2 regions of the Paenibacillus sp. USHLN196 genome follow, and region 1 is predicted to be linked to the other one. Evidence: riboswitches for the same ligand, from Rfam matches in the RefSeq annotation. Region 1 holds a riboswitch; the other holds the start of a gene.

The links. Region 1 has a riboswitch for cyclic di-AMP ahead of WFI24_RS12230 (C40 family peptidase). Riboswitches for the same ligand answer to the same signal wherever they lie in the genome.
Region 2: another riboswitch for cyclic di-AMP. It lies ahead of WFI24_RS33360 (C40 family peptidase); the one in region 1 lies ahead of WFI24_RS12230 (C40 family peptidase).

Annotation. Positions count from the first base shown of each region.
Region 1 covers NZ_JBBCYH010000004.1:491,039-496,457, forward strand. Annotated here, with positions in the region: gene WFI24_RS12200 (glycosyltransferase family 4 protein) at 1-266, shown strand, start outside; gene WFI24_RS12205 (YkvI family membrane protein) at 404-1,459, opposite strand; gene WFI24_RS12210 (xanthine phosphoribosyltransferase) at 1,664-2,245, shown strand; gene WFI24_RS12215 (hypothetical protein) at 2,343-2,672, shown strand; gene WFI24_RS12220 (hypothetical protein) at 2,792-3,010, shown strand; gene WFI24_RS12225 (carboxymuconolactone decarboxylase family protein) at 3,136-3,465, shown strand; gene WFI24_RS12230 (C40 family peptidase) at 3,563-4,027, opposite strand; cyclic di-AMP (ydaO/yuaA leader) riboswitch at 4,033-4,164, opposite strand; gene pelA (pectate lyase) at 4,584-5,419, shown strand, end outside.
Region 2 covers NZ_JBBCYH010000028.1:26,821-32,239, forward strand. Annotated here, with positions in the region: gene WFI24_RS33345 (YwhD family protein) at 1-155, opposite strand, end outside; gene WFI24_RS33350 (M1 family metallopeptidase) at 257-2,248, shown strand; gene WFI24_RS33355 (hypothetical protein) at 2,259-3,101, shown strand; cyclic di-AMP (ydaO/yuaA leader) riboswitch at 3,356-3,493, shown strand; gene WFI24_RS33360 (C40 family peptidase) at 3,497-3,967, shown strand; gene WFI24_RS33365 (GNAT family N-acetyltransferase) at 4,323-4,817, shown strand; gene WFI24_RS33370 (c-type cytochrome) at 4,968-5,324, shown strand; gene rbsK (ribokinase) at 5,398-5,419, opposite strand, start outside.

The DNA of each region.
Region 1 (5,419 bases):
CAGAAGCGGCTCTGAGTTGCCTGGCACTTGTCGGCACGGATGTAGGTGGTATACCCGAACAGATCGAGAATGGCAGCAATGGGTTGCTCGTACCTGCAGAAGATCCTTCTGCGCTGGCTGAAGCACTTGAAAAAGTGATGCTGGACCCGGCTTACCGTTATGAGCTTGCACGTTCAGCGTGTGAAAAAGCCAAAACGCATTACTCTCTCGGCAGGTCGGTGAATGAGTTGAAAAAGATGTACTTGCAGTTTCCCAGTCAAGCCTAGGAAAAAAAGAGCAAAAAGTGCAAGCCGCTGTGCAAAACAGCGGCTTTTTGTCATCTTCAAGGAAATAGTATGCGGGATGAGTTATGGCCATGAATCAATTGATGTTCATCAACATCGTGATATACATAATTGAAGTCTTAAGTATTGTTGCGTCCACGAAAAGCGCCCCAGCGATTAAGTACCAATTTGGCAGCCCAGAATAGTGCCATACTTCCGAAGATGGGGTAAAGGATGGATAGCAGAGAACTGAATCCAAACTGACTGAGTGAGTAACACAACAGCATAATGGTTAATGTAATGAAACGGGGATGCACACGTATATGTTGTCTGAGTTGCAGAGTCATTCCATAGATGTCTGCTACAAATGTACTAAATATCTCCATAAAAATAAGGGATACATATACAGATTGCACTGCCCACCCGAGTTGAAACGCAATGCTGCCCATCGGGATTTCGAATTGGATGATGCCTGGCATCTGCGCTGACATGGCGAAATGAGCTGCCATCAACATGAAACCTACACCAATTCCGCCGACTACACCGCCCCATTTAAGAACACTCCGACTGTGAATCTGGTTACCCAAGGGTACGAGAACGGCTTGGGCCAATACCAGATTAAACGAAGTATACAGCAGTGGAGACAACCACACCTGAAAAGGGCTTGAGTCTGTCGTCAGCGTTATGAATCGGGATGCACCAGGATGATGCAGGGTGCTAGTTATCATGAGCAGAGATAACAGGAGCATCATGGGCACGACGATACTATTCATCTGAAGGATGGCCTGAATGCCACGACCAAGAAGCAGATATGAACCTACAAGTGTGACGATCAGACCCGTCTGATAATGCAAACCCAGATGTTCAACAAAAACGGAACCTGCTCCGGCAAGCATGACACTGTTCACGCCAATGAGAATGAGAAGGGTAACCCATGTGATCCATTTGCCCGCTTTTTGGCCAAATAAATGTTTGTTCAAATCCTCATAAGAGCGGGAACCGGTATCGTGAGCTATGAGCATCATTTTGGTACCTAACCAGACAAAGAGCATGGTGGATAAGCCTATGGTGATGGTGGCCCATTTGCCATACTGGGTAAAAAACTGCAAGATTTCCTGCCCTGTTGCGAAGCCGGCTCCGACCACCGTTCCAATGTATGTAAATGCGATCTGCAGCACCCGAAATGCCTGTTTCATGTGTTTCCCCTCTCAGGCCCCTGTATAGTTTGGACATGCGGGTACCATGGTACAAGGTATGCTTGACCCACGAAAGTCATGACAATGGAAAGCAAGCTCTGGCTTGAATTGCACCTTAAGGACAGCACCCAGGCAATTTCGCTTGAACTTATAGATAGATATATGATACTTTTACCTCATAGGATAGGCTTGGGAGGTCAAATCATGGAAGTATTGAAACAACGAATTTTACAAGAAGGTGTCGTCATCTCGGATCAGGTGTTGAAGCTGGATGGTCTGTTGAACCACCAGATCGATCCTGCACTAACGATGGAGATGGGACGGGAGTTTGCTGCCCGGTTTCGTGAAAGTGGAGTGACTCGGGTAATCACGGTAGAATCCTCAGGGATTCCTGTTGCTTTTGCCGCAGCCCATGAACTTGGAGTACCACTTGTATTCGCCCGTCGCAAAAAAACGCTTCTGGCTGATCCTGATGCTTACTGTGAACGCGTACCGTCTTTTACCAAGGGAATCGTAACGGACATTATGGTTTCTCGCGAGTTCATTCATGAGAATGACCGCATTTTGTTCATTGATGACATCATTGCCAATGGAGATGCCGCTCGTGGAGTGATCAAAATTATTGAACGTTCCGGTGCGGAGCTCGTCGGTTTCGGCGTTGTGGTCGAGAAATGTTTTCAGGCGGGAGCGCGTACGATTCGTGAACAGGGTATTCCGGTGGAAGCCTTGGTACGCATTCGTTCCCTGAACGATGGAACGGTACAATTTGACGATAACGAAATGTGACATTTTAAAGGAATAGGGCCTATTTTTTGAACTATGCCTTTGCATGACCGCGGATTTCATTTATAATGGGGTTATGTTAGGGAGAGGAGGCAACACCATGGGGAACCAACCGGCAACAGAACAATTTTTTATTGATAAGCTGGCGGAATCGAAAGTTCATTTTGAACGTGCCCTGGATTGTAAACATACGGAATTCGATGACCTTTATCCCTATATGATTGAACATCCTCAATTTTTCTGGTACAAACGCTATGTTGCCTGGTCAGAATTACTGACGATTGTAGGCTTGTGCGAAGAGTTGTCCTTCTCTTGGAAAGAACAATTTACACCGCATCAAGTGGAGTACCTTGAAGAACGTGTGATGTCCGCCAAAGTGCTTGATTTTTGGTTCGAGAAGAACGACAGCAAAGAGCACGCGCAGCGGTAACTTTCAGTCGGGACATAATTTCGAATGACATGACAGTCCAATACAGTCACGTGAGACCTAAATGACTTTTCATTTAGGTCTCTTTTTGTAAATAAATTTGGATTATAGGAGCCATGAACATGATCAGTGATACAGAACTGGACGCTCTGCGTCTGTCAGGTGAGAAAGTAAGAGTAGTGAGGGACGAGCTGGAATCTAACGATGTCACAGGAATTGTAGTTGCCTGGGATGGCGAGCAGGTACTTATCCGTCGTCAGAATCGACGTGTCGTTAAGCTGGATCGTAATTACCGATATCAGTTGTTCAGCGAGCCGCGCCAAAGTTTACTTAGTGAGTAACGCTAGAACATGAACGTTTAATTGTTTGCAATTACCATGATTTCTTGGCATAAATGACTCACTCGGGTGAGAAGATAGGTACAGTGAGGATGATCTGTAACTATAGCCGAGAGGGTGTGCTGCAAATGACATTGATGAATGATAAAGTTCATGCCTACAAGGATCAGATTGGAGCATTAAGCGATGTGCTGCCAGGTGTGGTGAAGTCGTATCATGAGTTTACCGGAGAATGTTTTCAGCCAGGTGTGATTGATGCGAAGACAAAACAGCTGATTGCGCTCGGGATTGGACTATTCGCTAACAATGAGGTATGTACCTTCTACCATGTAGAAGAAGCTCGTGCCAAAGGTGCTACAGATCAGGAGATTATGGAGACCGTTGCAGTGGCTGGAGCTGTTGGAGGCGGACATGCTCTGTCTCAGGGTGCGATGAGAGTACAAAAGGCTTTACATTAAATACAGGTAAGGTAGTACAAGGATAGGTCCATACATGACTAGCTAAACAAAAGAGGAGGTTCCGGGTGATCCGGAGCCTCCTCTTTCTATATCATACCTATATTTTCCCTAACATCTTATCGTACATAAACTGTCCAGTTACCCGACGTGCTGTTACGTAACGATCATTGAAATATGGATTGGACAACTTGGTGATGCTTACCCCTTTACTGCTGGAAGCATGAGCGAATTGGCCTCCGCCGATATATACACCTGTATGTGAAATGCCTTTGCCCATCGTATTGAAGAATACCAGATCACCTGTGCGAATGTTACTTTTGGATACCGGAGTACCTGCTTTGGCTTGCTGCTGCGAAGTACGTGGCAATTCAATGCTGTATTTGTTGAAAAGATATCTCATAAACCCGGAACAGTCGAAGCCGGCCAGCGTCGTGCCACCCCACTTGTAAGGTATACCTGTCATGTTGTTCACTACGGAGTTAATACTGCTTGCCTCTGTGCTTGTTGCCCCGGATGTAAATAGTACGGCTGCTCCAAAAATGGAGATAATCAGTTTTTTCAAAATCAATGTTCTCCCTTCGATGCCTACGGAGTTAGCTAAGGGTTCGGTAGAAGGTTCCCTATATTTCCTATGTATAAGAATAATTCACCCAAATTGGTTCCCCCGTTTTCAAACATGAAACTCGGCAATGAATAATTAAGTTTTTGTAACTATTTGAAACTATATTGCATAAATGCGTAATTGTCAAACCCATTTAAAACCCTTCGTAGTACCCCAATGTTATCGGAATTACGGTTTTTATATGAAAGAGGGCATCAAGTTTGGGTATCATTCATGACAAAAACGTCATTATTGATTCGTTGAAGGTGATTTTGGATAAATGAATAGGTTTGTCATGAGTTAAAAGAACTATTCCGTTATGTAGAATTTAAGAGATTATATTCTTTAAGTTGCATATATTGACAAAAATCTATTTTTTGCATATTATCGTCTTATCCAATCCACATATTGGATGAAAATTGATTTTATTGTGCGATAAATTCAAATAAAGGAGGTTTGGGGATTCGTATCTTAAGTAAGGTAGAAGTGGAAGATTTATTAAAACAAACATAGGAGAGTGTTATCTTTGAAAGCAAAAAAAATAGTAACTTTTGTTCTAGCATGTACCATGGTATTCTCAGCCGTTGGAATGGCAGTTCTCCCTGTAGTAACGGTATCTGCTGCCGATGCATCAGGTACAACAGCAAGTATTTCCGATGTTTTGAAGAACCAGCTGCCAGATGGAGGTTGGAGAAAAGATTATAAACAAACCAGTGGAGAATGGGCGAAGTCCACGATTGACAACAAGGCTACATACTCAGAAATTAGAAGATTGGCGAAAGAATTCAAAAAGACGAATGATCCGCGTTACTCAGCGGCTGCAATTAAAGGAATCAACTTTTTGATCAATATGCAGTATTCGAACGGTGGATGGCCGCAAGTGTACCAAAGCTCCGGATATCACAAACACATCACTTATAATGATGATGCCATGATTAACGTTATGTACATGCTGGATGAAGTAGCAACGCGTAAAGGTGACTTCTCGTTTATCGATAGTGCCCTTGCCAATCGCAGTAAGAACTCTGTTGCTAAAGGTGTAGATGCGATTCTGAATACACAGGTCGTTTCAGGCGGTAAGCTGACAGCATGGGGACAACAACATGATTCCAGTTCCCTTAAACCGGCAAGTGCAAGAATCTATGAAGTACCATCACTGACGGCTGGAGAGAGTGTAACGATTGTTAAATTCCTGAAAACCAGACCTGCTAACGCTAAAATTACGGCATCCATTAACGGAGCTGAGGCATGGTTTAACAAAGTGAAGATTACCGGTTACAAGTATGAAAGAGCAAACGGAGACAGCAAAATTATCGCTGATTCCAAAGCTGCACCGATCTGGGCTCGTTTCTA
Region 2 (5,419 bases), on a different contig from region 1:
GCACCGATATCGATCTTGGCTTCGCCATGATCAATAATGACCGGGGAAAGGTTATTCAGATCAATGGAGCCTGCACCGAAGCCTTTATGCTTGCTTTTTGCACTAACGATATTCAAGGCAATCTGTTTTTTGCCGTTTTGCTCGTTTTGGTCCATGTTTATAGCCTCCAAGGGTTGATACAAATATTTTAACTAATAATTGGCCCATTGCAAACATATACATGCTGTAGATGCTTGTCAACGGGAGGTATTTAACGATGATTCCACGACGCGCCAAGAGCTGGCTCACCGCATCCCTGGCCCTGTGTGTACTTGCAGGAGGGATATGGCTCACTCTGGGTTATAATCGCTCAACTCATTCCGAATTGCCAGTACTCGCCCCCGAATCGGGCAAGCCCAAGGCAATAGCCCCAACCCCAGCACCTCCAGAAAGTGTACAGACCCCTACCGCCGAAGTGTACAGCAACCGTGTTGTGGAGTATCACATGGATGTGAAACTGGCCGAAGGGAACGTATTGAAAGGGACTCAGACGATCACCTGGACACATCCAGGTAAAAAAACCGTCAGTGAACTATATTTTCATATGTATCCCAACGCCTTCTCTTCTGCTGATACCACCTTTATGAAGGAATCCGGCGGAAAGCTTCGGGGTGATGTCATGCCTACCAATGGCTATGGCTCCATGAACATTACCGAAATGAAAACGGAGGACGGGCTCTCTCTGCTGCACCGGATGCAGTATGTGCAGCCAGATGACGGTAACATCAAGGATACCACCCTCATTAAAGTACGCTTGCCTAGACCCGTCAAAGGCGGGGAAAGCATCACACTCCACACCCGGTTCGAAGTAAATCTGCCGAAGATTTTTGCACGGATGGGAACCGCTGATGATTTTGTCATGGCCGGTCAATGGTTTCCCAAATTAAGTGCCTATGAACCTGTGGGCAGGCGTGGACGAACAACGGAAGGATGGAATCTGCACCAATACCACGGCAATTCGGAGTTTTACGCCGACTTCGGTATATATAGTGTGCGTATTCGGGTGCCTGAAACATACAAAGTGGCTGCTACGGGATTTCCAACGCAGCAAGCTGTGGTGAAGAATGGAGAGAAAGTCTATCAATTCTATGCCGATGATGTGCATGATTTCGCCTGGGCAGCCTCACCCGATTTTGTCTATGCCGAGGAACCCTTCTCTGCACCCAATGTTCCTGGTGTACGAATCAAGCTGTACCTGGACCCTGCTCATCAGGATCTGAAAGAACGATATTTCCATGCCGCGAAGGCCGCACTAGCCAATTATAGCAAATGGTTTGGTCCATATCCTTACGCGACCTTATCCATCGTTGTTCCACCCAAAACGGGGAACGGTGCCGGAGGGATGGAATATCCCACGCTAATCACAGCCTTTGGCGCGGATGATACCACGCCAGGCTATGACCTGGAACGTACCGTAGTTCACGAGATTGGCCATCAATACTTCTACGGCATGGTTGCCAGCAATGAATTCGAAGAAGCTTGGCTGGATGAAGGGTTCACCTCTTATGCGGAAGACAAATTGATGGAGCAGGAATATGGACTGATCCCGAACCTGCCGGTACAATCGGGCCTAATTACGTCTCCTTCATCATTAACACAGGAATCCTGGAAGTTCGATTCTCAGAATGAGTATGCCGCCAATGTCTACACACGTGGCAAGCTTGTATTGCTCGGTATAGAACATCAAGTCGGGGCGAAAACGATGGAACGTATTCTCTCTACCTATGTGAAGAAGTACCGTTTCAAACACCCCACATCAGCTGATTTTCAGAAAGTTGTAGAGCAAGTAACCCGCACTTCCTGGTCTGATTATTTTGATCAATACATCTATGGTAACGGCATGGCTGATTTTGCTGTAGAGGATATTCGTGTCACACCTGTGCAAAAAGACGGCCAAACATTGTACGAGTCATCCGTGACGATCGTGAAAAAAGGGAGTGATTATAACGCTGTTCCTGTTCGCATTGCTTTTGAAGACGGGCATATCCTCACCAAGCAATGGAAGGGCAAAGAAGATCGCATCACCTATAAATTGACTCACACATCCCCTGTTTCCTGGGCCATGACCGATCCCCTATACACGATCGTGCTGGAGAACCGCCACATGAACAATTTCCTGAAATCCGGACTGGATGAGCGGGCGAAGTCCCGTTGGAGCATGAGTGTAACCAAACTAATAGAAGCCATATTCGGAGGTCTGTCATGGTGAGGTGGAAACGGTGAAAGCAAAAATACGTGAAGGTTGGTTTCTCGTCCGTCAGCATATGTTCATTGCAGCACTCTTATTTCTCTATCAGCTCATATGGGGATATTTCCTTTATCGAATGGTTCAATCGGCGGTCGTCCCACTACTCCTGCGCTATCCTGACCCTGATGCCGGAGAGTTAAGTACGCTTTTATTCAAAATGGAAAGCCAACTTAACCTGTCCACCCATCCGGAGGTTCATCGTTATCTGTGGATCCTGGGGGCTATGCTGTTGGTTCGCATGTTGATCAGCCCCCTCATTCAGGCAGGACTGCTCTACTCGCTTCAGCACTATAATAGTACAGAAGAGCGCATTCCATTCGTCCGCGGAATCAAAAATCTGTGGAAACCGATGCTGTTGCTCCACACCATACGTACATTATTGATACTTCTGCCCGCCTACTGGCTCGTGCCGAAGCTGTACTCCATTCTAATGGACGGATTTCATTCCCTTCAATTACTCTTGCCCGCCATACCTTATGTAGCTGCCTGGATCATATATGGCTGGATTATCCATCACATCCTGCTCTACATGCAGTTCGGTATTTCTGCACCGGAAGGAGAAGGTGGCATTCACGGCACACTCAAAGCGCTCTGGATTGCACTACGTCATCTCATCACCGTGATTGGCATTGCACTGCTACTGGGCGGTATTCATCTGCTTATCTTCGGGGCATTCACCTCAGCCTCATGGTTACTAACAGGACTCACTGGACTTATACTACAACAGACATATCCTCTTGCCAGATGTCTAATGAACCTGTGGAAAATATGCGCTCATTTTCGCTTATGGCAGTCCAAAACATCCAAAGGTTAGAGCAGGTAGTTTAAAAATTGTTACCATCGCATGTTAAACTCATGGCCTAATATGTACTTACAAATAGGCGAACCTCAACCTTTCCCCGTCAAAGGTCGAGGTTTTTTTTGCTAAATTTGTTGCTAAACGTTGCCAAATCAATACTCCTCTGTTACAATAATCGCAGTGAGTTTTTAGTAACAACTTTGTAATCTTTACATTCATATTTGTAACTACTTAAAATTAAATCGTCATTTCTTGATTTCGCAGGTGCATAACTAGCATAGCCAAATTCCTGGCACCTGGGAAGCGGGGGAACCAGTTATGGGTGAATTGATCTTGCTACAGAGGGATCATAGGGGACCTTCAACCGAATCCTTAAGCTAACCTCGCAGGCATTGGAAGGGGTATATCTCTTGTTCAAAAAGAAATTAACCGCAGCTGTACTTAGCCTCACATTCGCATTATCGCTTGGTGCAGGCAGCGCATTCGCAGATTCAAAAATGGATACAGTAATTGATTCAGCAATGGGAACTACATACAAAAGCGGAGGAACAACGCTTAACGGCTTTGACTGCTCCGGTTTCACACGGTATGTATTTGACAAATTGGGTATTGATTTGGCACGCCAATCCAGTTCCCAATTCGAAATGGGCGATTCCGTATCCCGCATGGAGATGAGAGCTGGCGATCTGGTATTCTTTAATACAACAGGTAAAGGCGTATCCCATGTAGGAATCTTTGTGGGGGATGGAAAGTTCGCACACTCCTCTTCTTCCAAAGGTGTTACGATCAGTGCATTGAGTGAAAACTACTGGGCCAATCGTTATGTTGGCGCTAAACGGATTATGAGCACGGACGCATATGAATCACTGGCCCTTGACTAGGGACAAGCTGAGCAACATGATGCTGTAACCATTAACCATACTGGAACAAAATAAGAAGCATAACAGAACCGCCCGGTACATTCTCCGCAGGAATGTATCCGGCGGTTTTTTTGTGCTTCATTCCCTGTTCACGTTGCAAGTAACACACGAGGCATATCCTGCGACATCAACAGCTTAACTTTACGTTCGTTTGTCCGTGCCCTTATGATGTTTTTACCCACCCCGTTATAATATAAACGAAATTACTGGAACTTTTGTTTCATTTTTTTCCCAAAGTTACAGACTTGCTAAAAGAACTGCTCTTTTGTAGAGTGGACTGAGGGTTTGGTAATGAATGAGAGGAGCGTGCAGATGTATGAATGAAGCCCCTGTGACGTTTCATGTTGTACCCATGCAAGAAGAACATGCGGAGCTTATCTGCAGTTGGCAATACGAGCCGCCTTACAATATTTACAGCTGGCTCCCCTGGGAGCAGATGAAAGGACTGGAAGTGGAATTTGGGGATGCACAGCTGCGGCAGGAACAATATGCGATTGTTCTAGATCAGAACGAACGCATATGTGGATTTGTTCAATACTTCCCCCTTCAAGACGTAACCCGGATTGGCCTCGGCATGCATCCAGAGCTGTGCGGTCAGGGTCAAGGGAAAGCTTTCGTCACCGCCATTGTACAGGAAGCCATTCGCCGGAACCCGACGAATGAGATTGACCTGGAAGTGCTGACTTGGAATGCCCGTGCCATTCAAGTCTATCTGAAGAGTGGATTTGTCACCCAGGATACATACGAACGACAGACCCCAAGCGGCTTAAAGCCTTTTCACTGCATGGTCTATAAAGGGCCTCGTGATTAGAATCCATTGCAAAATAACCAAATCTGCCCCTTGTTATGTGATTAGTTCAAAAAATTACCACAAAATGCTATGATGTAACTACAGGTTCCGTTATAATGATATGGATAGTTTCAGGTTAGATGATCTTTCATTCTGGAGGGGACATAAGGGATGCACAAATGGATCATGAGCGGGGTATTTTTTGCAGCATGCGCTTTAGCTATTGTTTTAATGTTTACGCTTCCAGGGAAAGAGGAAGTGGCTGAAGAAGCGAAACCAACCATGCCGGAAGTAACGATGGATGCAGGACAGGCTGAGGCACTGGTAAAAGCCAACTGTATTTCCTGTCACGGTGATCAGCTTCAGGGTGGCGTAGGTCCTGCTCTGGCAAACATCGGTAGCCAGGATGATCTGGAGAAGATCTATTCTACGATTGTCAAAGGTAAAGGTGGCATGCCTGCCTTTAAGGGCAAACTGCAGGATGAAGAGATTGCCAATATCGCCATGTGGCTGTCAGAGAAGAAATAATCTCTGCATACGCATAACAAAGAGGCCCTTAATCCCCTTTGGGAGGATAAGAGCCTCTTTGTTATACCAGTTATTAGGCCTCTGCGGCATGCTCA